Regions from separate parts of the Enterococcus faecalis genome, predicted to be linked through region 1. Evidence: riboswitches for the same ligand, from Rfam matches in the RefSeq annotation. Region 1 holds a riboswitch; each other region holds the start of a gene.
The links. A riboswitch is a leader RNA that binds a small molecule or an ion and turns the genes downstream of it on or off. The one in region 1 is predicted to bind magnesium.

Region 1 (10,131 bases):
TGCCTTTTTCAGTTAAAGACTTCCAAGTTTTGATTTCCTCTGGAGAATACGTATCTTTGTTATAATAAAGAACTTGTGACTCTACGGCATAAGGGTAGGCATAGACTTTGTCTTTCCAAGTGACCCCTGCAACTGCTGAGTCGATATTGTTTTCTTTGACTTCTTTTTCATATTTTGTGTTAGGATAAATCAGACCAGCTTCTGCCATTTGACCAATTTGATCATGTGGCATCATGAAAACATCTGCGGCAGCTTTAGGATCTTTTGCAATGTCTTTTTTAGCATCTGCCGAATTTCCAGCAGTTAAGTTAACTTTAATATCGGGGTTTTCTTTTTCAAAATCGGCGACAACTTTTTTAAAGACGCCCATATATTCAGTATCAACCCATAATTTTACGTCACCAGCTGCTTTATTTGCTGAACCGCTTTCATTTTCAGCTTTCGTTTTTTCTGCGCCACCACAGGCAGTAAGTAAAACCGCGGAAGCACTTAAAAGGATACCGCCCATTAAAATCTTTTTCCAATTCGCTTTCATTTTTGAACCCTCCAAAAATTATTTTTTACAAGTCTTATTATGCAACCGATTGCGGAAATAATCAAGTGTTTTTCATCGAGAAAGTTAAAAAAGTTTTTTTGTTATAAATAACATACTGTTTATTTAAAGTGGTGTATACCACTAATTGAGCATTTTAAATAAAAAAATAAAAAAGGGTATACAAATGCAATCGTTTGCGCTAAAATGTGTTCGAGTATTAGAAAATACACGAAAAGCGACAATTAAAGGAGAGAATTAAATGAACACTGCTGCAATCTACCATCGTCCAGAAAGTGAATTTGCTTATCTTTATACAGAAGAAACCATGCATATTCGTTTGCGTACGGCAAAAGGCGACATTGCCTCTGTCCAATTAGTGCAAGGAGATCCTTATCTTTTAGGGAAAGAAAAGTGGTACCAACAGTCGTTAACAATGAAGAAGTTAGTATCTACGGAGTTATATGATTACTGGTTTATTGCATTAAGTGCAAAATTTAAACGCCTTTCATATGCTTTTACTTTAGTAGGGACGGATGGCTTGACGGCGTTTTATGGCGAACACGGCATTTATCCTTTAGAAGAAAAGTATTTAGCGATGGCGAATAATTATTTTCGGATGCCGTATTTTCATGAAATCGATCGTTTTAAAGCACCTGAATGGGTAAAAGAAACGGTTTGGTATCAAATATTTCCAGAGCGTTTTGCAAATGGTGATCCCGCGAATGATCCTGAAGGGACGTTGCCGTGGGGATCTAAAAGACCAGATCGACAAGATTTTTTTGGTGGGGATTTGCAAGGGGTGCTAGATCATCTTGATTACATTGAAGATTTAGGTGTTAACGGCTTATATTTTTGCCCAATTTTTGAAGCGTTTTCTAATCACAAATATGATACGATTGATTATTTAAAAATTGACCCAGCTTTTGGTGATGGCGCTACCTTTAAGCGTTTAGTCGAAGAGTGTCATCGACGGGGCATTAAGATTATGTTGGACGCCGTTTTTAATCATATGGGGGACACTTCGCCTCAATGGCAAGATGTGTTAAAAAATGGCCAGGACTCAATTTATGCCGATTGGTTCCACGTAAATGAGTTTCCAGCTAGCTATGAAGAAAGTGCTGATTTTGAAGAAGCAAGCAACATTACCTATGATACTTTTGCATTCACTCCGCATATGCCTAAATTAAATACAGCAAATCCAGAAGTGCAAGCCTATCTTTTAGAAATTGCTCGTTATTGGATTGAGGAATATGATATTGACGCCTGGCGTTTAGATGTGGCAAACGAAGTGGATCATGCGTTCTGGAAAAAATTCCGGCAAACATGTGATGACGCAAAAGAAGATTTTTATATTTTAGGAGAAATTTGGCACTCGTCGCAAAGCTGGCTCCAAGGAGACGAATTTCATGCAGTGATGAATTATGCATACACAGATGCGATTATGGGCTACTTTGTCAAGCAAGAACTGTCCTTGGAAAAGATGCTTTCTGAAATGAACAACCAGTTAATGCTCTATCGACAACAAACGAATCAAATGCAGTTTAATGTTTTAGATTCCCACGATACACCACGCTTATTGCATGAAACGAAAGAGGATAAAGAGCTGATGCGCCAAGTATTAGCGTTTACGTATATTCAACCAGGCGTCCCTTGTCTTTACTATGGTGATGAAATTGGTATGACAGGTGATATGGATCCTGATTGTCGTCGTTGTATGGTTTGGGAGGAAAATCAGCAAGATTTGGATTTGAAGGAATTTGTAAAATCATTGATTGCCCTTCGCAAAAAGTATGCGGCTGTTTTTTCTGGTGGAACAATCGATTGGACAGGCACTTCTTTTGAAACGGGGTTGATTAGACTCGCTTGTCGTTTGGAGGAACAAACGATCTATGGGATTTTTAATACTGGCCAAGAGACACAATTTGTCGATAGAACTGATCGAGAAGTTTTGCTAAGTTCTTTTATCGAAATTGCTTCAGAACAGATAATGGTTTTACCAAAAGGTTTTCTTTTATATCAAGCATAATAATTAAGCAAAGGAATGTGAAGAAGAATGGAAAAACATTGGTGGCAAGAAGTCGTGGTTTATCAGATTTATCCTCGCAGTTTTAAGGATAGCAGTGGAGATGGCATTGGAGATTTACCAGGAATTATTGAAAAATTGGATTATTTGGAAACGTTAGGCATTGGGGCTATTTGGTTATCACCAGTTTATCAATCACCCAATGATGACAATGGTTATGACATTTCTGATTATGAAGCGATTATGACAGAGTTTGGGACGATGGCGGATATGGATCGTCTAATTGAGGAAGCGAAAAAGCGAAAGATTGAAATTATTATGGATTTAGTGGTTAACCATACGTCAGATGAACATCGTTGGTTTATTGAAGCGAAAAAAAGCAAGGAGAATCCCTACCGAGACTATTATGTATGGGCTGATCCTGCTTCAGATGGCGGTGTGCCTAACCGATTGAAATCTGCCTTTTCGGGTTCGGCGTGGACGTTTGATGAAGCGAGTGGGCAATACTATTTGCATTTGTTTAGTAAAAAACAACCAGATTTAAATTGGGAAAACCAACAAATGCGTCAGTCGGTTTACGAGATGATGAATTTTTGGATTGATAAAGGAATTGGCGGTTTCCGTTTAGATGTAATTGACTTAGTGGGTAAAATTCCAGGAGAAGAGATCACCGCGAATGGACCTCATTTACATCGTTATTTACAAGAAATGAACGCCGCGACATTTGGAGGCAAAGAGCTGTTAACTGTGGGTGAAACATGGGGGGCCACACCTGAAATTGCAAAAATGTACTCTAGTCCAGAGCGTCATGAATTATCTATGATTTTTCAGTTTGAACATATGAGCTTGGATCAACAACCAGGTAAAGAAAAATGGGACCTTCAGCCAATGGAAGTTGCCAAGTTGAAACAGGTTTTTGCAAAATGGCAAACAGAATTAGGAAATGATGGCTGGAATTCTTTATTTTGGAATAACCATGATTTACCGAGAATGATTTCACGTTGGGGAAATGATCAGGAACATTGGTTGGAAAGTAGTAAGTTATTCGCTATTTTACTGCACATGATGAAAGGCACACCTTATATTTATCAAGGGGAAGAAATTGGTATGACCAATACGCCGATTACAGATATTCGTGAAGCGCGGGACATCGAAACGATTAACATGTACCATGAGTATCTAGAAAAAGGATATTCTAAAGAAGAAATTTTGCTGAAAATTAATACTAAAGGTCGTGATAATGCACGCCGGCCTATGCAGTGGACCGCTGAAAAAAATGCGGGCTTTACGACTGGTACACCTTGGATTGATGTTAATCCCAATTATCAAACGATTAACGTCGCTGCTGCTTTGGCAGATAAAAATTCACTATTCTATACGTACCAAGAAATGATTCGTTTGAGAAAAGAACATCCTTTAATTGTTTGGGGCGACTTTGAATTGCTGGAAACAGTGGACGAAGTGATCAGTTTTTATCGTACCTATGGTGAGGAACGCTGGCTTGTTGTAACAAACTTTTCTGACAAAGTTCAGCCATTTTCTGCAGACGTTCATGTAGAACAAGTAATGATTGAAAATATGCCGACAGATGTCACTGCTTTAGCAGACTATTCGTTAGCGCCTTGGCAAGCATTTGTTGTGAAAGTGAGTCAATAAGATGGAACAATGGTGGAAAAATGCTGTCGGTTATCAAATTTATCCTCGGAGTTTTAAAGATAGCAACGGGGATGGCATTGGTGATTTGCAGGGAATTATTGAGAAATTACCGTATTTAAAAGAACTAGGGGTCGATTTTTTATGGTTAAATCCGATTTACACTTCGCCAAACGTTGACAATGGTTATGATATTGCGGATTATCAAGGGATTCAGCCAGAATTTGGTACGATGGAAGATTTTCAAGAACTTTTGGACCAAGCGCATCAATTAGGTTTGAAGATTATTCTTGATTTAGTGGTCAATCATACAAGTGATCAACATCCGTGGTTTGTTGAAGCGAAAAAAAGTTTAGATAATCCGTATCGTGAGTATTATTTATGGGCCGATGCGACACCAGATCGTATGCCGAATGAATGGCAAAGCTTTTTTGGTGGCTCGACTTGGACGTATGACGCGGGTACAAAGCAAGCATATTTTCATGTGTTTGCAAAAGAGCAACCTGATTTGAACTGGAAAAATCCTAAAGTTCGTGAAGAGATTTATGCGATGATTCGCTGGTGGTTAGATTTGGGAATTGATGGTTTCCGATTGGATGCGATTAGTCATATCCAAAAAGAACTTTGGGATTTTAAAATTACCACGAATCCGTGGGCTCCATTTATGAATGTAAAAGGCATTGAAGACTATATGCTAGATTTGAAAGCTATTTTTGCTGAGTATGACATCATGACAGTGGGGGAAGCTAGTGGCGTTTCAAGTAAAAAAGCGGTGGAATGGACCAATGATGCGGGCTATCTGAATATGATTTTTGAATTAGAGCACAATGTTCGAGAAGGAAAGCCAGGAGAAGAACGGTTAAATATTTTAGGCTATAAAAAAGTAATGGCTCGCTGGCAAAAGCATTTAGGGACAGAAGGCTGGAATGCATTATATGTAGAAAATCATGATAATCCCAGAATCAATTCAATTTTAGGCAATGAAACCTCTCATTCTGCTAAGGCGATTGGAACAATCGCCTTGCTCTTGCGAGGAACACCGTTTATTTATCAAGGACAGGAAATCGGCATGGTTAATTATCCGTTTCAACAGATTGACGAGTTAGATGCTAAAGATTCTCATAACCATTATCGTTTGCTTATAGAAAGTGGCTACGATGCGAAACAAGCATTAAAAGAAGTGGCGCATTGGACGCGGGACCATTCGCGTACGCCTATGCAGTGGACGAGTCAAGAGGCAAGTTCATTCACCTCGGGGCATCCGTGGTTAGCAATTCATCCCAATTTCAAAGAAATAAATGTGGCTGACCAAGAAACGGATGCGCAATCCGTGTTGAATTATTATAAAAAGTTAATTGCGTTGCGGAAAGACAATCCGGTCTTTACAGATGGACAGTTTGAACTATTAGCGCCCAATCATCCGTCTGTTTTTGCTTTTTTAAGAAAAACAACTGAGGCAACAGCGTTAGTGATTGTCAATTTAAGTGGAGAAAAGTGCCAATTTGACTTGTCGAATAAATTACTAGGCAGAAAGTGGCAACAATTATTAGGGAATCAAGATTTTACGGTGAAGAAACGGATGCAGTTAGCACCTTATCAGGCAGGCGTATTCCAATAACTGATTTGTTCTATAACGAGTGCAAGAGGCTTACTTTTAAGTGGGGCTCTTGCACTCGTTTTTAGGAACTTCAACAACCGAGAGACTTCATAAATAATTGAATTTTTACAGAAATGCGTTATACTTACTTTGGGTAAGTTATTTAATTTTTATGAAAGTAGGGGGAAATGATGCCGAAAACACGTGTAGAAGCATTTACAGATGCAGTCATTGCGATTATTTTAACGTTATTAATTTTAGAATTAAAAATTCCTGAAAAAGCAGATTGGTCTGCTCTGACTCAATCTGGACACAAAATCATTATTTATTTAATTAGTTTTGTTACTTTATTGATTTATTGGAACAATCATCATCATTTATTTCAAAGTGTCCGTAAAATTGATGGACGTGTCCTTTGGATGAATAATTTTCTAATTTTGACGTTGACGTTTTTCCCGTTTGTTACTGGCTGGGTAGGTGAACATCCATTTTCTTGGCCGCCACAAGCTTTGTATGGCTTATTAGTATTAGGAGCTGATGTTGCTTATTATCTAGTGGTGCGGGCATTGATTCAGGCAAATGGGCCCAAATCCGAAGTACAACGTTTGTTCGGCCACTATCCAAAATTAACGCTTTCGATTGTGTTGAATATTATTGCGTTGATTGTAGGCAAACTAGTAGCGCCAATCGCTGTCCTGATTATTGATACGATTGTTTTAGTCATGTGGTTTATTCCTGAGCGAAAAGCAGAAATAAAGGGGATTTTAAAGTAGTTATTTTTTATTTATAACAAAAAAATCATAAATCTTTTGACAAGAATGTCAAACTCCTCTATTATAAGAAGTGGATAAAAACTGAATAATTGTTAGGTGAGGCTCCTATTTGGACAAATGCTGCTGCCGCGAAAGGATCGAGAGACCCTTAGTTGGTTGAACAGGAATAATCGTGAAGGTTATTCATAATGTAGCTGATACATGTTATCTACGCCCTATAGTGCTAAAGCTCAACGATAGAGAATCTTATTTAAAGATGGTATTTTGGGACGTACTCTATTGTTGAGTAGGTCCTTTTTTGTGTGTTTGGCAAAAAAGCAATTATTCACTGGAAGTATAAATAAGAAAAAGAAAGGATGACTGTCATGGAAGACCCTGGAAGTGAACAGAGAAACAAAATACAGTCACCAACGAAAGGAGAAGATTTTAGCGCTCTTTTCGGCAGGTGACCACAACCTTGGAGGAAAATAAAATGATGAACAAAAAAACAATGGATATGAGAAAAGCCACCAAAGATCAAGAATTACGTAAATTGGCGTTGCTTTCTGAACGGGAATTAATGATGGAATTACGGACATCTGAAAAAGGACTCTCGAATGAAGATGCCGAAAAAAGATTAGAGGAATTTGGACCAAACGAAGTTTCTGCACAAAAGCCAACCCCAGCAATTATTTTATTTTTAAGTGCATTCAAAGATCCGTTTGTCTATGTCTTAGCCTTATTGATGGTCGTTTCAACTTTAACGAAAGATTTCGAAGCCGCTATCGTGATGGGCGTGATGATTTTAGCCAGTGTCTTGATTGCTTTTATACAAGAGTATCGTTCTCAAAAAGCGAGTTTGGATTTAAAAGAATTAATTGAAAATACCGCTGCAGTGACACGGGAAGGGATTACGAAAGAAATTCCAATGGACGAAATTGTTCCAGGAGACATTGTAACTTTAGCTACAGGAGACATGATTCCTGCAGATGCCGTGTTGATTTGGACCAAAGATTTATTCGTTAATCAATCGTCGCTAACAGGCGAATCCATGCCTGTCGAAAAATTTGTGGATGCAGGTGTGGATCGTCAACAAACAGAGGTTTCTGCATTAGATATGCAAGACCTAGTGTTTATGGGTACAGATGTCTTGAGTGGACAAGGAAAAGCGATTATTTTAAAAACTGGGCAACATACATTTTTTGGTGATATTGCTAAAAATGCTACAACACAACGAGGAAAAACTAGTTTTGACTTAGGCTTAGCAAAAGTCAGTAAGTTTTTATTACGAATGGTAATGATTTTGTTTCCAATCGTTTTCTTGATTAATGGTTTAACTAAAGGTGCTTGGGGCGAAGCGTTTTTCTTCGCGATTGCCGTTGCAGTTGGTTTGACACCAGAAATGTTGCCAATGATTGTTACGAGTAACTTAGCCAAGGGTGCATTATCCTTATCGAAACATAAAGTCATTGTTAAAGAATTAGCGGCTATCCAAAATTTGGGTGGTATGGATGTGCTCTGTACAGATAAGACTGGAACGATTACCGAAGATCGTGTAGTTTTGGTTCAACATTTGAATCCATTAGGTGATTTGAGTGACGAGGTTCTAAATTTAGCCTACTTAAATTCTTCTTATCAAACAGGTTGGAAAAATTTAATGGATATTGCCGTTATTAATTTTTATGAAGAGCATCAATGGAAAACGCCGTTTAAAAATGTCACTAAAATTGATGAAATTCCTTTTGATTTTTCCAGACGCCGCTTAACGGTTGTCGTAAATGCAGATGATCATCAATTGATGATTACGAAAGGCGCCGTGGAAGAAATGGAAGAAGTGTGTACGCATGCGCAAATTAATGGCGAAATTGTACCATTAAGCACTGCTGTACGAGAAGAACTACGCCGAGTGAATGTTCAAATGAACAAACAAGGGATGCGTGTGTTAGCGGTAGCTGTAAAAAAAGATGTCCATAAAGAAGCAGTTTATTCAGTTGAAGATGAAAAAGAGATGACATTGATTGGGTTTATGGGTTTTCTTGATCCAGCAAAAGAGTCAGCCGTCAGCGCTATTCGCTCCTTACATGAACATGGTGTCAACGTGAAAGTGCTAACGGGCGATAATGACATTGTCGCCAAAAAAGTCTGTAAAGATGTAGGCATTGAAGTTTCCCATGTGTTATTAGGTTCTCAAATTGAAGCAATGACAGATGAAGAGTTGCGGGCGCAAGTAGAAGAAACTAATTTATTTGCCAAATTAAATCCGATGCAAAAATCTAAAATTATTGAATTGCTACAAGCAAAAGGTCATACGGTTGGTTTTATGGGGGATGGCATTAATGATGCACCGGCATTACGAAAAGCTGATGTGGGCATTTCAGTAGATACTGCAGCTGATATTACTAAAGATGCTAGCTCGATTATTTTACTGGAAAAAAGTTTAAATGTACTGGAATCTGGTGTGATTGAAGGACGAAAAGTATTTAGCAATATGATGAAATATATTAAAATTACCATCAGTTCCAATTTTGGGAATGTCTTTTCAATTTTAGTAGCCAGTGCCTTTTTACCATTTCTACCAATGCTTTCCTTACAACTCTTGATTCAAAATTTGATTTATGATGTGGCTCAGTTGACAATTCCTTGGGATAATGTCGATGAAGAAGAGTTATTAAGCCCTGTTCGGTGGGAAACGAACGGACTAGCGAAATTTACAGTATGTATTGGCCCGGTAAGTAGTATTTTCGATATTCTAACGTATCTTGTCATGTGGTTTGTGTTTAGCGCCAATAGTTTGGCAACTCAACATTTATTCCAAACAGGTTGGTTTATGGTGGGACTTGTTAGTCAAACGTTAGTTGTTCATATGGTCCGGACGCGGAAAATACCATTCATTCAAAGTCGTGCGTCAATGCCTGTGATGTTAAGTAGTTTAGGCGCAATTTTACTCGGTTTCCTAATTGTAGCAACGCCTATAAGAGAGGTTTTTGACTTTGTGAAACTTCCGGCTAACTACTGGCCATGGTTCTTTGGAATCATCATTGCGTACATGTTAACTGTTGAAGTAGCTAAACGTTTATATATTAAAATTACTAAGGAATGGATTTAGTAAAATCTACTGAAAGAGAAAAGAAATTGCTAAGCTGTATTACTCGTTTTGCGAAAATTTGGTGATTTTAAGCAATGAATGTTCGTGATAAAACCTAAGGCAAAGTATTTGGCAAAAAAACGAGCCAAAAAAAATAAAAATTAACGAAAAAAACTTTGTTCTCTAAAAAATAAAAAACCGCATGCTGAGTAGGTTACTCGGCTGACGGTTTTTATTTTTTGGTTTTTTCAAGATAATTTTCATGAAAACGCAAAGTTCGGAAATCAGATTACTAGCCAGCTCGGGGATGAGGGGGCTCGAATTAATAGAACTGTTATATAATATTTTCAAAATAGAATATAACAGTTAGGAGAAAAATAGTACAGAAGAAGTGTGGAACAGAAACCGTTTTCTTGTTTGTGAAAATTATCACTAAACCGCAAAAACATGCGGTTTTGCTCTTTTGTGAAAAAATGAAGAAATTAG
Region 2 (4,748 bases), 1.3 Mb from region 1:
GAACAGATGAAATCATCGTACCTACTTGGTTCTCGGAGTTAAACGCTTCTGGCCCGACCTCCTTTTCCCCTATCTTCCTCTTCACACAAAAAAACGAATGCAAAGATGCATTCGTTTTTGACTAACCGCCACCTAATAAAAAGTCTAGGACATTCATGCCGCCGCTTGTTTGGCTGCGGTAAAGTTCGGTGTAGCCGCATTGGGTACAGCTAATTGTAATAAATTTTTTATTTTGAACATCAAAAATTTTCGCAAAGTTCCCACCTGTTGCTTGAAATTGGTCCGACACATAGTGCATGTTGCCACATTTCTCACAAACATATTGTTGCTTTTCCATTCCCCTCACTCCTTCTCAATAAAACAAGTATAGCAAACGCCTGCTTCATTTTCCTCCATCCTAAGATGGATTTTTTCACTAGTTGACCAAGCCTTTTCCTTTCCGCTACAATAAGTATAACGAATCGGAGGAAAAAATATGTCGACAAAAAGCCAAGTCCTAACTTTATTGATGAAACAAACGCCCGCATTCCTTTCGGGCGAAGAGATGGCACAACGTCTGTCCTTATCTCGCACAGCTATTTGGAAAGCAATTAATGAATTGAAAAAAGATGGCTATCAAATTACTAGCGTGCAAAATAAGGGGTATCGCCTTGAAAAATCAGATGTCCTTTCTGCAGAAGGCATTCAGTTGGCATTATGGCCACAAACGCCGCCTTTAACAATTACCGTCCTAGAAACATCTGAATCTACCATGACCGATGCTAAGCGGGCGATTTTAGACCAGACGCCCGACAATACATTGATTGTTGCTGACATGCAAGAAATGCCGCGGGGCAGGTTCGGCCGACCATTTTTCGCTACGCCAGGTAAAGGGATTTACATGAGCATGGTGCTTCAACCGAACCAAAATTTTGAAGAAATCGCCCAATATACTGTGATTATGGCCGTAGCGGTCGCTCGAGCAATGGATGCTCTGGCAGGCGTTCACACAGAAATTAAATGGGTCAATGATCTTTATTTAAATGGCAAAAAAGTTTGCGGGATTTTGTCGGAAGCCATGAGCAATGTGGAAACAGGGCAGATTTCTAATGTTATCATCGGCATGGGGATTAATTTTTCAATTACAGAAACCGAATTTCCTGAGGACATTCGGCAGAAAGTGACTTCTCTTTTCCCAGATGGTGAACCGACGGCGACGCGAAATGAATTAGTCGCCAACATTTGGAATCATTTTTATCAAATTTTAGACAAACGTTCAACGAAAGACTTTTTAGAAGAATACCGACAACGCTCCTTTGTGATTGGCAAAGACGTCGCTTTTACCCAAAACGGGCAAGACTTCCGCGGCGTTGCGACAACCATTAGTGGAAATGGAGAATTGATTGTTCAGTTGCCTGATGGCACGGCCAAAACGTTGTCTTCTGGGGAAATTAGTTTGGACCAGATTGGTGAATGGCGTCGAGGATAAGTGGGGAAGTTTAGAAAAAAGCAAGTGGGACATCAGTCGTTTTGACTGATGTCCCACTTTCTACTTCTGAAGATAATCAGCTGAACAAAAGCAGCCCCTTCGGAAATAAGCCGAAATTGACTTTCTCACACAAGTGTTCGGCATATCTTAATCCTTCCAAGTGTTAAGAATCACGAAGAACGTAGTGATTCGATGATGAACAGAACCTACTTAGTTCTTGGCGCTAAGCACTTTTGTCTCAGCCGCATTATCTTGATACCTGATTATTGAACATTAACATCTATCGCTTGATAAAATGAATTAATCGTGTCATTGATATCCCAAACGGCATAAATAACATGGTATCCTTTCCTATCAGCGGGAATCTTTATTCTGTGTGTTTCTGTATCATTGACCATAAATCCTTGACCAGGAGGTAAATCTTGACCGATTGGTTGCCCTACTATGCCAATCAGTTCCATTTCGTCCATCGTTAATGGTGCATTAGGATTCCATCCAGGTTTCGTCATATAGTATCTAAAACGATTGGTCTTATGTTTTGCCGTCATCACCCATTTAAAATTATTCTCTCCTGTTGTTATATTACTTTTTACCCAACGAGTGGCTGTTTGTTCATCTAGTTTGGAATAGCTTGCTAATCCAGCTGAAGGCAACCTTCCATTTAATTGACCCGTGTCTAATAATTTAGTTGGCGCTTCAATTCCTTGGGGTGTCGTGATAATTTCTGGCTGTGAGCTGTCTTGACCAGGTCCCCATCCAAATCCGTTTGCTTCCGCATTTTTGACTCGACTGACTGGGCTATCAACATAGCCATGTGCATAACTCTGCTGTGCATCTCCTAAAGCAAAAACACTGATCATCGTTGCGCCCACTGCAATTATGAATAACATCATTTTTTTCATGTATATCGCTCCCTTATAAGCAAAACCCTTCAAAAAACATGTAATCTTAATCAACTGAAACGTAAAATCTCCACAACATCATTTTTACTTTTTCGATAGCGACCATCAACTTTGTGCACAATTATTGTCGACATATTTATTTTAAATGAAGTAGCAATTCAATAGCAACTGTCCGCCTTTTTTACTGAGAAAAACTTATAGCACTCTTATAAAAAATGTTTGTTTTTTAATTTATCATTATTGAACACCAACTATTTATAGCGGTTAACCGAGAACAGCCTTGTACACTTTTTTTTAGAATGCTCAAGTACTGTTTTTTTAACTGCTTCACTTCCCCACACCTTTAAATTTATTTAAAAAACAATAAATTTTCTTAAACTTCATTGTGAGAACCGCTACATAAATTCTATACTTCTAGCGTTAGATAAAATAACCTTGTTAGGTGAGGCTCCTATCCAAACATAGGCTATTGCGCAGAAATGTCGAAAGACACCAATGTGTAAAACAGGAATGGTCGAATTAAGGCTCTTCTAAAAATAGCTAAGAGAAATCTTTACGTTGGATAGTGCTAAAGCTCAGACGATGAGAACCGATTGGCTTGCTGTGTCCTGTTTAGTCGCAAGCGCTTATTTACGATCGATGCTGGCTTAGTCTACTCTTTCAAGGGAAAAAGAAAGGGATTCTCATGCAAACATCGAATAAAAAATTTCCACTTTATGCCCTAACAACGCTTGTTTTTACTTTCCTCACTTTGTTAGTGGCGGCTAGTCCAAATTGGTTTCAACAAATGGACGAAGCTATCTATCACATCAAATGGCAATTAAATGCCCCACTTTTAACAGCGGTCAATCTGTTAGCAAAAACAGCCACAATTGGACCAATGCTGCTATTCTTCTTATTATTGATGGTATACCTTTTACGCAAAAAAGAAAAAATCCTAGCCTTTTGGGCTGTCAGTAACCTATTAGCTGTCGGCTTCTTAGGGAGCGTTTTTAAACATGTGGTGGGTCGGGCTCGACCAAACCTAGGCGCTTTAGCTGACCGGAGCTCTGCTAGCTTTCCCAGCGGACATTCATTATTAGCAATGGCGCTAGTCTGTACGATTTTGATCATTTTGGCCTATCTTCATGTTGAAAAAACCAAAGGCATCAAAATTTTCTTACTCACTTATTTAGTTTTGATTGTGTTAGGTCGTTTAATCTTACGCGTTCATTATCCTAGTGATGTCATCGCTGGGATGCTCCTAAGTTATAGCTGGATCAACTTTTCATTTCAAATTGTTCAACGTTATTTGCCGGCACCTGAACCAGAGGAAGCAGAAGTACCGACACAACGCCGGCGCCGCCATTCTCGTAAAAGAAAAAGCTTATTCGTGGTCTTCAGTTTAACCCTTTTATTTTTAGGCACACTTTCTGTTTCGGCTTACGGCGTCAGCATGTATCGCAATTTGCAAAAAACGGCGAACACCATGTATAAACCAAGAAAATCTTCCACGAAGAGTCCCGATTTAGCCAAAGGTGAGCCGGTTAGTTTCTTAATTATGGGAATTGCGAATGACTCAAAACGCAAAACCGATTACCGCTCCAACGCCTTGATGGTGGTTACAGTGAATAATCAATTACAAAAAACTACCATCACCAGCATCCCACGTGACTACTATGTGGAAATGGCTGGCACCAATGGCGAATACAATAAAATCAATGCGGCCCACGTTTTCGGTGGTGCCGATATGCAAATTAAAACGGTTGAAAATGTCTTGCACATCCCAATCAATCATTACTTTTCAATTGATATGGATGCTATGAAGGACCTTGGCGATGCGGTGGGCGGCGTCACTGTTGACAATGCCTTTGCTTTTGACGCTGAAGGGATTCATTATCCGAAAGGCAAACAGCATTTAGGGGGCTGGGAAGCTTTACAATACGCGCGCATGCGTTACGAAGACCCTGAAGGCGACTATGGTCGTCAACGCCGCCAACGAGAAGTTTTAATCGAATTAACCAACAAGCTACTTTCTTTTAACAGCTTGCTAAAATATCAAGAAATTCTGGACGTAATCGGCGAGCATGGCGAAACCGACTTGTCCTTTGACCAAATGATGGCGATGCTAAAAAAATACACCCCCGCACTAAAAACGATTGAAACCGATCAATTAAAAGGCTACGATTACACTGGCGATGGCGTGACAGGGATTGAAGGTATTTCTTATCAACTTGTGGAAGAGAGTGAACGCCAACGTGTCGAAAATGCTATTAAAGAACAAATGAACCTCTCTACGAAAGACACTGAACAATCGCAATAACGACTAAAAAGCAGCGCCCCTTAATGAAAGGGGTGCTGCTTACTTTGGCTAGTTAGACGGTCATTTCAAAAATATT
Region 3 (10,131 bases), 290 kb from region 1:
CAAAGTATCACGGGCGTGTAAATGAACATCAATTTTTTTATTAAATGTGGTAGCTAATTCAAATATTTTTGCGATTGAATGATTCACATGACGATCCACAAGGGCTGGATCAACGCCGCCAACATGAGTTGCCCCCATGCGTAAGGCTTCGCGCATCAAAGGTTCGACTTGTGAGCGGAGTAATCCGTGTTGAGGAAAAGCCACAATTTCATGAGTAATGTATTGTTCATATCGACTAAATGCTTCTTTAGTGATTTCAATATGTTTCGTTCCAATAGATGGATCTACATTACAATGACTGCGAATATGATAATGGCCTTGTTGAATATACTGCTCAATAACTTGGCAAGCACGTTCTAAACTAGTTGGTAATTGTTCAGGTAACAGCCAAGTTTCTTCTTCAATACGTGTTAAAATTCCTTTCGTTAGTGGACGACAGGCCTTACAAGGTCCCCCAAAATACGTTTTATCAATATGAATATGCATTTCTCTTAGAGCAGGTAAAACGAGTTGCTGATTCACATCGATAACTGTTTCGTTCTCTAAAGGCCTTAACTGCGGTGCGACCGCAGTACAGACCTCGTTTTCAATTCGAATATCATAGCTAGCTGTTTCTGTCGCAACAATTCGCTGATTCACAGTAGAAAATCCTGTTTCTAATTTACAGTTTTTTAAAAGCATGACAAACCCCTTCCTACCTTCATTCAATTAGTTAACATAAGCCCATTTTAAACTGTACGTAGGTCCAAATGAATGCCAATACATATCCTTGATTTTTTGATTAGCTAATACAGAAATGCTTCGATTGTAGATTGGTGCTAAAACCGTTTCCTGATTCACCAAAATATCTTGTGCTTGAGCAAAGTCATTTAAACGAGCCTCTTGATCAGCCGCATGTGTTGTTCTAGTTTCTTGAATTAATTGATCATACGTATCACTCTTGAACGTTACGCCGCCCAAGGTACTATCCGAAGTAAAGATGCGCATAACTGTTAATGGATCACGATAATCGGTTCCCCAACCAGATAATTCTAAATCATAGTCTCTCGTTTGATCACGATCAACACGAATAGTAAAAGGAACTTGAGTAACATTCACTTCTAATCCATCTAGATTTTCTTCCAATTGAAATTGGAAAAACTCAGCAGCTTTTTTGGCGCTGTCTGTATCATCTGTTAAAAATTCTAATTTGATTTTATCCAGCCCAATTTCTTTTTTCCCTTTTTCCCAGAATTCTTTTGCTTTCGCTGTATCGTAGGTTAAGTAGTTATTTTTCTTAGCAGCTAGTTTTGTGAAATCTGTTCCATCTGGCGCAATCGTTTGTCCCGGAGGAATTACTTGATCTGTAGCCGTTGATTGATCTTGCAAGACTTCTTTTACAAAACTTTCTTTATCAAAAGCTTGTGCCAACGCTTTACGAATATTGTTGTTCGCTAAAGCCGGATTTTCTTTTCCATCACGAACGCTGTTCATTTTTAAAAAGTATGTGACGAATTGAGGAATTGAAAGAAAGTCTGGATTATCAACATAACCAGGAATAAATTCACCACTTAGCTTATTCACTACATCCAATTCATTCGAGTCAAACAAATTCACCGCTGTCGTTGGGCTCTTAATTACTGAAACTTTCGCTTCTGTTAATTTAACTTTTTCAGCATCCCAATACGTATCATTTTTTTCGTAGGTCCAGTCATCGGAAGAGGCATTATCCCATTCTTTCAATTTAAAAGGACCATTATAAATCAAATGTTCTGCATCAGTGGCATATTTATCCCCTTGTTCTTTGATATATTTTTCATTTTGCGGAAACAAAACAGGAAACGAAAGCAAAGATTTCAAATAAGGGGTGGGCCGTTCTAAAGTTATTTCTAACGTTTTATCATCTAGCGCCTTAACCCCAAGAGTATTCACATCTGCGCCTTCTAAAGCAATTTCCTTAGCATTTTTAATGACATCAAAAAATAAAGCTTGATGAATCGATCCTGATTTAGGGGAAGCAACTTGTTGCCATGCATAAACAAAGTCGTTTGCTGTTACTGGATCATCATTCGACCATTTGGCATCTTCTCTAATCTTAAATGTATAAACGGTTTCATCTTCAGAAATCGCTGGTTCTTCGGCAGCGACCCCCAACTCTAATTCATCTTCTTTACCTAAAACATAGAGTCCTTCATAAACTTGATTTATGACTAAAGTCGAGGTCGTATCCCCCGCTGTGTGTGGTTCCATTGTCGAAATAGCCGCTTCAGAACTAATTGCAATTTTTTGTTCCGCTGCTTTGTTACTATCAGCCGAGTTTCCCGTTCCCGCCTGACAAGCCGTTAAAGCTAAAAGCAAACCGACGCATCCTAACATTTTTAATTTCTTCATACCGATCCCTCCATTTTACAAACTATAACCTTCAAAGTTACCAGAATTTTCTGATAAAATATAGAAAAAGAAGCATATCTGATAAGAGTCTCAAAAAACTTACAGATTATAGAAATACTTGAGAAATTTAAAGTAGCTGAAACAATAGTAAAAGCATTAAAAATTAAGTATACTATTGCTATATCTTTAAACGATGCGTTTCTATAGGTTGTAAGCGCTGATTGTTCTTATTTGGTCATTTGTGACTACCAATCACGTAATGACTTGGAACTTTTTTCTATTAGTATAAGGATACCTTATTTTCCCTAAAATAGTTTTGTAACATCTTACAATAAATACACTTAATTTTTAGATAATTCATACAAAAGGAGGCCTTGCTAATGATGACGGTCACTGATCTACTCCATGCAGAAGAACTACCTGGTTTAACCTTATTGACGCACGAGACCAATTTAGATGCGCCAATTCTACAAGCAAATATTTTAGAAAATCCTGATGCTTTTGACTGGTTAACGCCAGGAGAAATTTTATTAACTACCGGCTATATTTTCAAAGATCAGCCTTGCTTGCAAAAACGTCTTATTCAAGAACTAGCAAATATGAACTGCGCTGCTCTAGGCTTTAAAGTCCAACGTTATTTCAATGAAGTTCCACAAGAGATGATCCAATTAGCGAATGACGTCGGATTACCAATTCTCTCAATCCCTTATAATTACAACTTTTCTCAAATTATTTCATTGGTCAATCGCCGAGTCAATCAACCTGACGAAACGATTAGCCAACATTCTGTTCATATGCATAATAAATTTTATACAATTATCAAAGCTGGCGGAAAAAGTACCCAATTACTGGAAGTATTAAGTGCCGCGATTCAAGCGCCTGTAATGCTTTTAGACGAGCGTTTTCAGATTATGAATCATTTTGATTTACCTGATGCGCCAACAAGAATCACCAGTATTTTAAACAACGCGACTCTCAAAAAACAGTTTGAGACAGCTTTAAAAGCCCAGAACAATGAGCTCCTATTATTTTATAAAGAACCATTGACTGTTGAATTTTCCTTAGCGAACCATCAGTTATCTTTGCGAATTTTACCCATCAAAAAGAAAAATCTCAGCTTATCTTACTTAGTGATTTGGCAAACTACCAAAAAATTACAGACGATTGATTTATTATCTGTAGAGGTCTGTGCTCACTACCTTTTACCACAACTTCAATTAGAATCTTCGGAAAATTTAACAACGAGGCAAAAGATCGGGGCGCTGTTTCAAGACCTTATCCAAGAAAAAAATACCAATCCTCAAGCTTGGCAAGAATTTAGTAATTATCTGCAATTAAATGAAAAAGATACATTTAGTCTCTTGCTTGTAGCCATTGAACAATTGGAACAACTGTTTAATCCGACTATTCAAATGAATAGCATTGGCCATCAATTGAATCATATTTTAGAAGGATATCGACAAAAAATTACTGCCTTTCCTACACAAACTGGCTTTATTTTATTACTAGAAAATCCAGCGCAAGAGGAAGCCACCTACCTTGCACAAACCACTCATCTTGCCAAGAATTTACTAGAGCAACTAATGAAACTGAATCCAAAATTATCATTTAAATTAGCGATTGGGCCAACTGTCAAAAAAATCACCAATCTGTGTGATTCTTATAAATTAGCACAAGAAACATTCCACTTAGCACAAGCAAGTCAAGAATTACAACAACGAACTATTTTGAATTATGACGACCTCTTTTTTTATCGTTTAATGATCGAAACCCTGACCAAACAAGCCAAACAAAAAATATATCAACGATTGATTGAACCATTAGAAAAAGAAGATCAAAAACATGAAAGTTCCCTACTAGAAACCATCAACACCTACTTTCAATCGAATAAAAATATTTCGTTGACTGCCACAAATATGTATGTACATCGTAATACAATTATTTACCGCTTAAAAAAAATAGAAGAGATTCTTCACTTAACTTTAGAATTTCCTGATAGTTCGCTACAACTAAGTTTGGCTGTTTATTTATATAAACAAAAATTACTATAAAAAGGCCACCACGAATAGTAAATCGTGGCGGCTTTTTTAACTGTTTCAATTTTGTTAGCGAATAATCATTACAGAAATCGGTGCATATCGAGCCATATAAGCTGCTTGGCTACCAAAAAAGCTTTTTAATTTGCTAGTTGACTTGGAGCCAATAATTAACAAATCTGGTTTATTCAAAGGAATAAGCTTATTAATAATTAATTCTCCTGGGTTCCCTTCATTGACAATTACACTTACTTTATCGATGCCATTCGCTAACGCTTCTTGTTGATATTTTTCCGTTTGTTTCTCTAATTTCGCCAACTGTTCTTGCCAATAATTTTTATCTAACGATTGGTAAACATTAATCTCTTTCTCTTCTAAAATCGAAACAATAACCAATTCAGCTTGTTCTTCTTTTGCTTTTTGGATAGCATAATGAAATGCTTTTAACGCATCTGGCGACTCTTCAACACCAACCATAATTTTTGAAAATTTCATTATTTAACCTCCTCTACTTGTTGCTCCATAGCTGCAAGCTGCTGTGCATATCGTTTATCGCCTTTATATAATTCCACAACCGTCCAAACTAACAAGAGGATGACGAGTGCTATGATGACATAGGCGATATTATCGGCTAACGTAATTTGACTCGCTGTCGGATTATCACCGAAAAATCCTTCAATTTGATCAGGTAAGCCTTTCATATTGAGGTAAATTAAGCCAATGACAGAAACCCAGCCTAACAATTTAATTAACCACGAGTTTTTAAAATGTTCACCCATTTCAACACGGCTATCTGTAAACATCAGTAAAGGCAACATCGAAAATGGCAAAGCAAATGCTAGAAAAACTTGTGAATTGTTCATTAAATTATTAATCGCAATATGCTCCTCCACTGTACTTTTTCCGCTGGTCATTAAAACACAAATTAAGACAGGAATAACAGATAACAAACGTGTGACCATCCGACGTAACCAAATTGGTACGCGCATATGAATAAACCCTTCCATAATAATTTGACCAGTTAAGGTTCCTGTAATTGTTGAATTTTGTCCTGATGCCAATAAGGCTACCGCAAATAAAATTGATAAAATTCCAGAACCTGCAATATGCGCTAAAATAGAATTACTCATAACCGCTGGATTTGATAAAGCATCAAACAAACCAAAGAATGAAGGATCTTTGACACTGCCGGATTTAAAAACGGCCACACCCATAATCAATAACAAAGAGTTAACAAAAAATGCCATCGTTAATTGAATATTAGAATCCCAAGTTGAAAAGCGTAAAGCGCGTTGAATATCGGTTTTATCTTTACGATCAATTTTACGACTTTGGACAACAGAAGAATGTAAATACAAATTATGAGGCATCACTGTTGCACCAATAATCCCCAATGCACCTGTCAGTGGCGTTTGCCCATTCACCGCATGTGATGTAGAAAAAGCTTCTGCGCTAGGAACCAGCCCTTTAATTACATCTCCCCATACTGGATTTGACAATGCCACTTGATAAGCAAAAATCACAAAAATAACAACAATTAAAGCAACAACAATAGCTTCAATTTTTCTAAAACCAATTTTTGTCAATAACAACAAAAGTAAAACATCAAATACCGTAATGAAGACAGCCAGACCTAAAGGAATATGAAATAATAAATATAAGGCAATTGCGCCCCCGATAACTTCAGCGATATCTGTAGCCATAATTGCTAACTCTGTTAAAATCCATAATACAATACCTAACGTCTTACTAGTTCTAGCACGAATCGCTTGTGCTAAATCCATCTGTGAAACAATGCCTAATTTAGCAGCCATATATTGGAGCAACATTGCAATCAAACTGGAAATTAAAATAATCGACATCAATAAATATTGAAAATTTTGTCCCCCAGTAATTGAAGTAGACCAGTTTCCTGGATCCATATACCCCACTGCTACCAATGCTCCTGGACCTGAGTAAGCAAATAACGTTTTCCAAAAACTCATATTTTTAGGCACGTCGATGGTGCCATTAATTTCTTCAAGCGAAGGACCATTTGCATATTCAATCAAATGATGTCTTTGCTTTGGTTCATGTTCTTCTGAATTTTTCAATTCAATTCCTTCTTTCGTTTTGCAATAATTTTAAAAGGCCCTTCCCGTTAGAAGGTTAACCTCTAGTATATTTTAGGTACACCTAAAATATACTGCTAAAAATAACAAAATGCAAGACTTGAAAGAAAATTTTGACAGTGTAAAAATAGATTGTCGTAAATGTGCGATCTTAAAGTTTGAAGAAATCAGGGTAGCTGGTAGTTGATTATCTTAAGAAGTAGAAAATAAGGGACCTAAGTCATTTCGGCTTAGGTCCCTTATTTTATTTTTATTCGGTTATTCTATTAAGAATGGATGCTACAATTTCTGTCGTGTCAGCTGAATGATTTCTAAAAATCTCGGTAAACTTAATCTGACGAAAACCTTCAAGTACTTCGGGCAACTTATTTTTCCCCCATTCAAAAGTTCCATCATTTCTTTTCAATAATCTTTGTAAAATTTCTTCTTTCTCGACCGCTAACAAAAAATGATAAACGTCAATGCCTGCTCGTCTCAGATATCCAATCAGCTCTTCTTCATATTCATTTTTATAAAGGGTCATTGTAACAATAATCGGCCGTCCAGACTCTTTGGACATTCGTTTTAATAAATGAGCATTCCAGCAACGCCATTCCTGATACTCCTGAAAATCATTTTCTTTCATTTCTTCGGGAACTAGCTCCATCAATGCACTACCAATAATTTCTGGATCATAAATGATTGCGTTGGGAAGTTTTTGTTGTAACTCATGTGCAATGGTCGTTTTTCCGGATCCAAACGCACCGTTTAACCAAATAATTATCATAATTTCCTTTCTTCTGAACAAATTTCTTTGTTGTTTAATTTAGGTGCTAGATTACTTTTAATTTTTTTAGCCATTCACTTATAGTTACTACTTACATCTTTAACAGTAAACGAGACAAACTAAAAATACAACATCCTACGCTATTAACCTCGGGTTATATAACATACTCATCTGATAATTTCTCCCTAAAAAAACAGAATGTGGGCAATCTTTTTAAGAATAATTGAATAGAATAACAACAAACAGTAATTCAGGTATAACCAGCTAGAAATTGTTTTATTTTTAGTCACGAGTATGATAAGCATGTAAATCAAATAGAATCATATTAGGTGAGGTTACTCTGAAGAACACAGGTTATCGCTCGGAAATGTCGAGAGACAGTAACGAGTAAAGCAGGGATTGTCGAATTAAGGCTTTCCTAAGATAACTAGAATTTTTTTCTTACGTCTCAGAAAGCCAAAGCTCAATTATTGTGATTACCCTATAATCTTCTTCTTTTATTCGGCGACCTCTTTAATATGATTAATTGGAGGTTTTTAAATTGAAAGCTGTCACTGCATCATCTAAGAAAAATACCCTACTTGCTAAAAGTATCGGGAATCTTACCTTGCTCATCATTTTAGGCATTTTCATTTTTATCATCGTCTTCTCTTGGCTAAAAATGAATCGCCCTCTCCACACCCTTCCCTCAGAAGAATTCCTCGCAACACCAAGTAAAACAGATGATTTCTTATCTCCATCAAATCTTTTTTACTTTTCAATTCGAACCATGTTTCGAATGATTGTGGGGATGGCTTGGTCCTTCCTGTTTTCCTTTGTTTTTGGTATTTTAGCCGTAAAATATAAAACGGCACGAAGAGTCATTTTACCATTAGTTAATTTCCTTGAATCTGTTCCATTGCTAGGTTTTTTGACCTTTACAACTGCTTGGTTACTTGGTTTATTTCCAGGAAATGTGATGGGCGCAGAAGCGGTTGCTATTTTTGCCATCTTCACAGGTCAAGCTTGGAACATCATGTTGACTCTTTATCAAATAATGGAAGTTATTCCTTCAGATCTAGTCAATGTGACCGATCAGTTCAAGTACAATGCTTGGGAAAAATTTTGGCGGCTTGAATTTGTTTACTCAATTCCTGGCTTACTTTGGAACGTTATTATTTCTCAAACTGCGGCTTGGTTTGCCTTGGTGGCCAGCGAGCAAGCTTCTGTTGCCTTTCCTAAAGAAACCAACCTTTATTTACCAGGAATTGGTTCTTATATCCAAGTAGCATTAAATCGAGCCGACTTTAAATCCTGTTTATGGGCTGTTTTTGCCTTATTAATCAATGTGGTGATTTTAAACTTTTTAGTTTTTCAACCTTTAGTTCGAGCCACTTATTATTTTAAATATGAAACAGATGTCGAAAGTACGACGCCACCTAAATCCATCATTTATCATTTATTAAAAAAAGCAACTTTAACGAAATACTTTTCAAAAGCTTTTGTGAAATTCAGTCATTTTTGGATTTACGATTTACCAAAAGTTTGGTACTTTTTCAAGCTAGACTATCTCTATCGATTACTAGCAAAATTACGCCATTTCTTCAAAACATTATGGTATGTCAGCTTAACCATTATTGGGGTTTATTGTTCTATTAAGCTCTATCATTTCTTGCCCCATCAAGATTTCAGCATGATTCCTAGATTAACCCTTTATACTACACTACGGGTTACCTTGGCCATGGTCGTTGCTGGCATTATCTTTACTCCCTTAGCAATCTGGGTTGCGAATGATAATCGGCGCTTAAGTATCGTTCAACCGATTGGACAAATTTTAGGCTCCATTCCGTCAAATGTTTATACTCCATTCATTGTGTTGATTATTAGTATGGGCTTCAACAAATTAGAATGGTGGATTTTACCACTCATCATGGTTGGTTGCCAATGGTATTTTTTCTTTAATGTAATTGCTGGCTACTTAGCCATCCCTGATGATATTCGTGACGTAACCAAACTTTTTAAATTATCTAAATGGCAATGGTGGACAAAATTTTTGATCCCTTCTATTTTACCTTACCTCATTACAGCAATTATTAACGCTGCTGGTGCTGCTTGGAACGCTGATATCGCAGCAGAAAGCATTCAATGGGGCAAAAAATCAATAGATGTTACTGGCCTAGGACAATATATTGCGGCAAACGATGGCGTAAAAGATAAATCTGCCTTAGGAACCTTAGCGATGTGTTTCGTTGTTGGTTTATGTATCGCCTTTGTTTGGCAACCTTTATATCGAGCAGCAAAACAAAAATTTCACTATTAATAGCTGGACGACTCAACTCGACTAAATTTTTAAGATAAACTAGAGAGGAGAACGATAGGTGATTTCCCTTGACCTATCTAATAAGACGATGGAAAATAAAGAATTATTAAGCATAAAATCAGTATATAAAGAATTTGAAATTGAAGGACATTCAGAACATTTAAAAGTCCTTGAAAATATTGATTTAACAGTTAAAACGAATGAATTTTTAAGTATTATCGGACAATCAGGAACAGGAAAATCAACGTTGCTCAGAAGTATTGCTGGACTTCTTCGTACAACTAGAGGTGAAATTACTTTTGAAGATAAAATCATTAATGAGCCTGATGCCAATATCGGCATGGTTTTTCAACATTTTGCCCTTTTTCCTTGGTTGACAGTTGAAAAAAATATCAGCTTTGGCTTAGAAAACCGTAAAGAAATTTCTCGCGAACAAATAAATAAAAGAGTCAGTAATCTCATTGAAATGATTGGTTTAACTGGTTTTGAAAAAGCTTATCCCAGAGAGTTATCTGGTGGAATGAAACAGCGTGTAGGCTTTGCTCGTGC

Region 2: another riboswitch for magnesium. It lies ahead of PYW42_RS13690 (phosphatase PAP2/LCP family protein); the one in region 1 lies ahead of mgtA (magnesium-translocating P-type ATPase).
Region 3: another riboswitch for magnesium. It lies ahead of PYW42_RS04505 (ABC transporter permease subunit); the one in region 1 lies ahead of mgtA (magnesium-translocating P-type ATPase).

Annotation. Positions count from the first base shown of each region.
Region 1 covers NZ_CP118962.1:1,191,944-1,202,074, forward strand. The annotation lists gene PYW42_RS05915 (extracellular solute-binding protein) at 1-535, opposite strand, end outside; gene PYW42_RS05920 (glycoside hydrolase family 13 protein) at 795-2,561, shown strand; gene PYW42_RS05925 (glycoside hydrolase family 13 protein) at 2,589-4,214, shown strand; gene PYW42_RS05930 (glycoside hydrolase family 13 protein) at 4,216-5,829, shown strand; gene PYW42_RS05935 (TMEM175 family protein) at 6,000-6,581, shown strand; M-box (ykoK) riboswitch at 6,663-6,830, shown strand; gene mgtA (magnesium-translocating P-type ATPase) at 7,054-9,666, shown strand.
Region 2 covers NZ_CP118962.1:2,771,761-2,776,508, forward strand. The annotation lists gene PYW42_RS13675 (zinc ribbon domain-containing protein) at 122-337, opposite strand; gene PYW42_RS13680 (biotin--[acetyl-CoA-carboxylase] ligase) at 476-1,468, shown strand; gene PYW42_RS13685 (lytic polysaccharide monooxygenase) at 1,732-2,370, opposite strand; M-box (ykoK) riboswitch at 2,798-2,964, shown strand; gene PYW42_RS13690 (phosphatase PAP2/LCP family protein) at 3,056-4,672, shown strand.
Region 3 covers NZ_CP118962.1:901,800-911,930, reverse strand. The annotation lists gene PYW42_RS04535 (amidohydrolase family protein) at 1-708, opposite strand, end outside; gene PYW42_RS04530 (peptide ABC transporter substrate-binding protein) at 709-2,370, opposite strand; gene PYW42_RS04525 (PucR family transcriptional regulator) at 2,751-4,421, shown strand; gene PYW42_RS04520 (universal stress protein) at 4,476-4,901, opposite strand; gene PYW42_RS04515 (Nramp family divalent metal transporter) at 4,901-6,499, opposite strand; gene PYW42_RS04510 (P-loop nucleotide/nucleoside kinase family protein) at 6,768-7,283, opposite strand; M-box (ykoK) riboswitch at 7,598-7,765, shown strand; gene PYW42_RS04505 (ABC transporter permease subunit) at 7,810-9,582, shown strand; gene PYW42_RS04500 (ABC transporter ATP-binding protein) at 9,671-10,131, shown strand, end outside.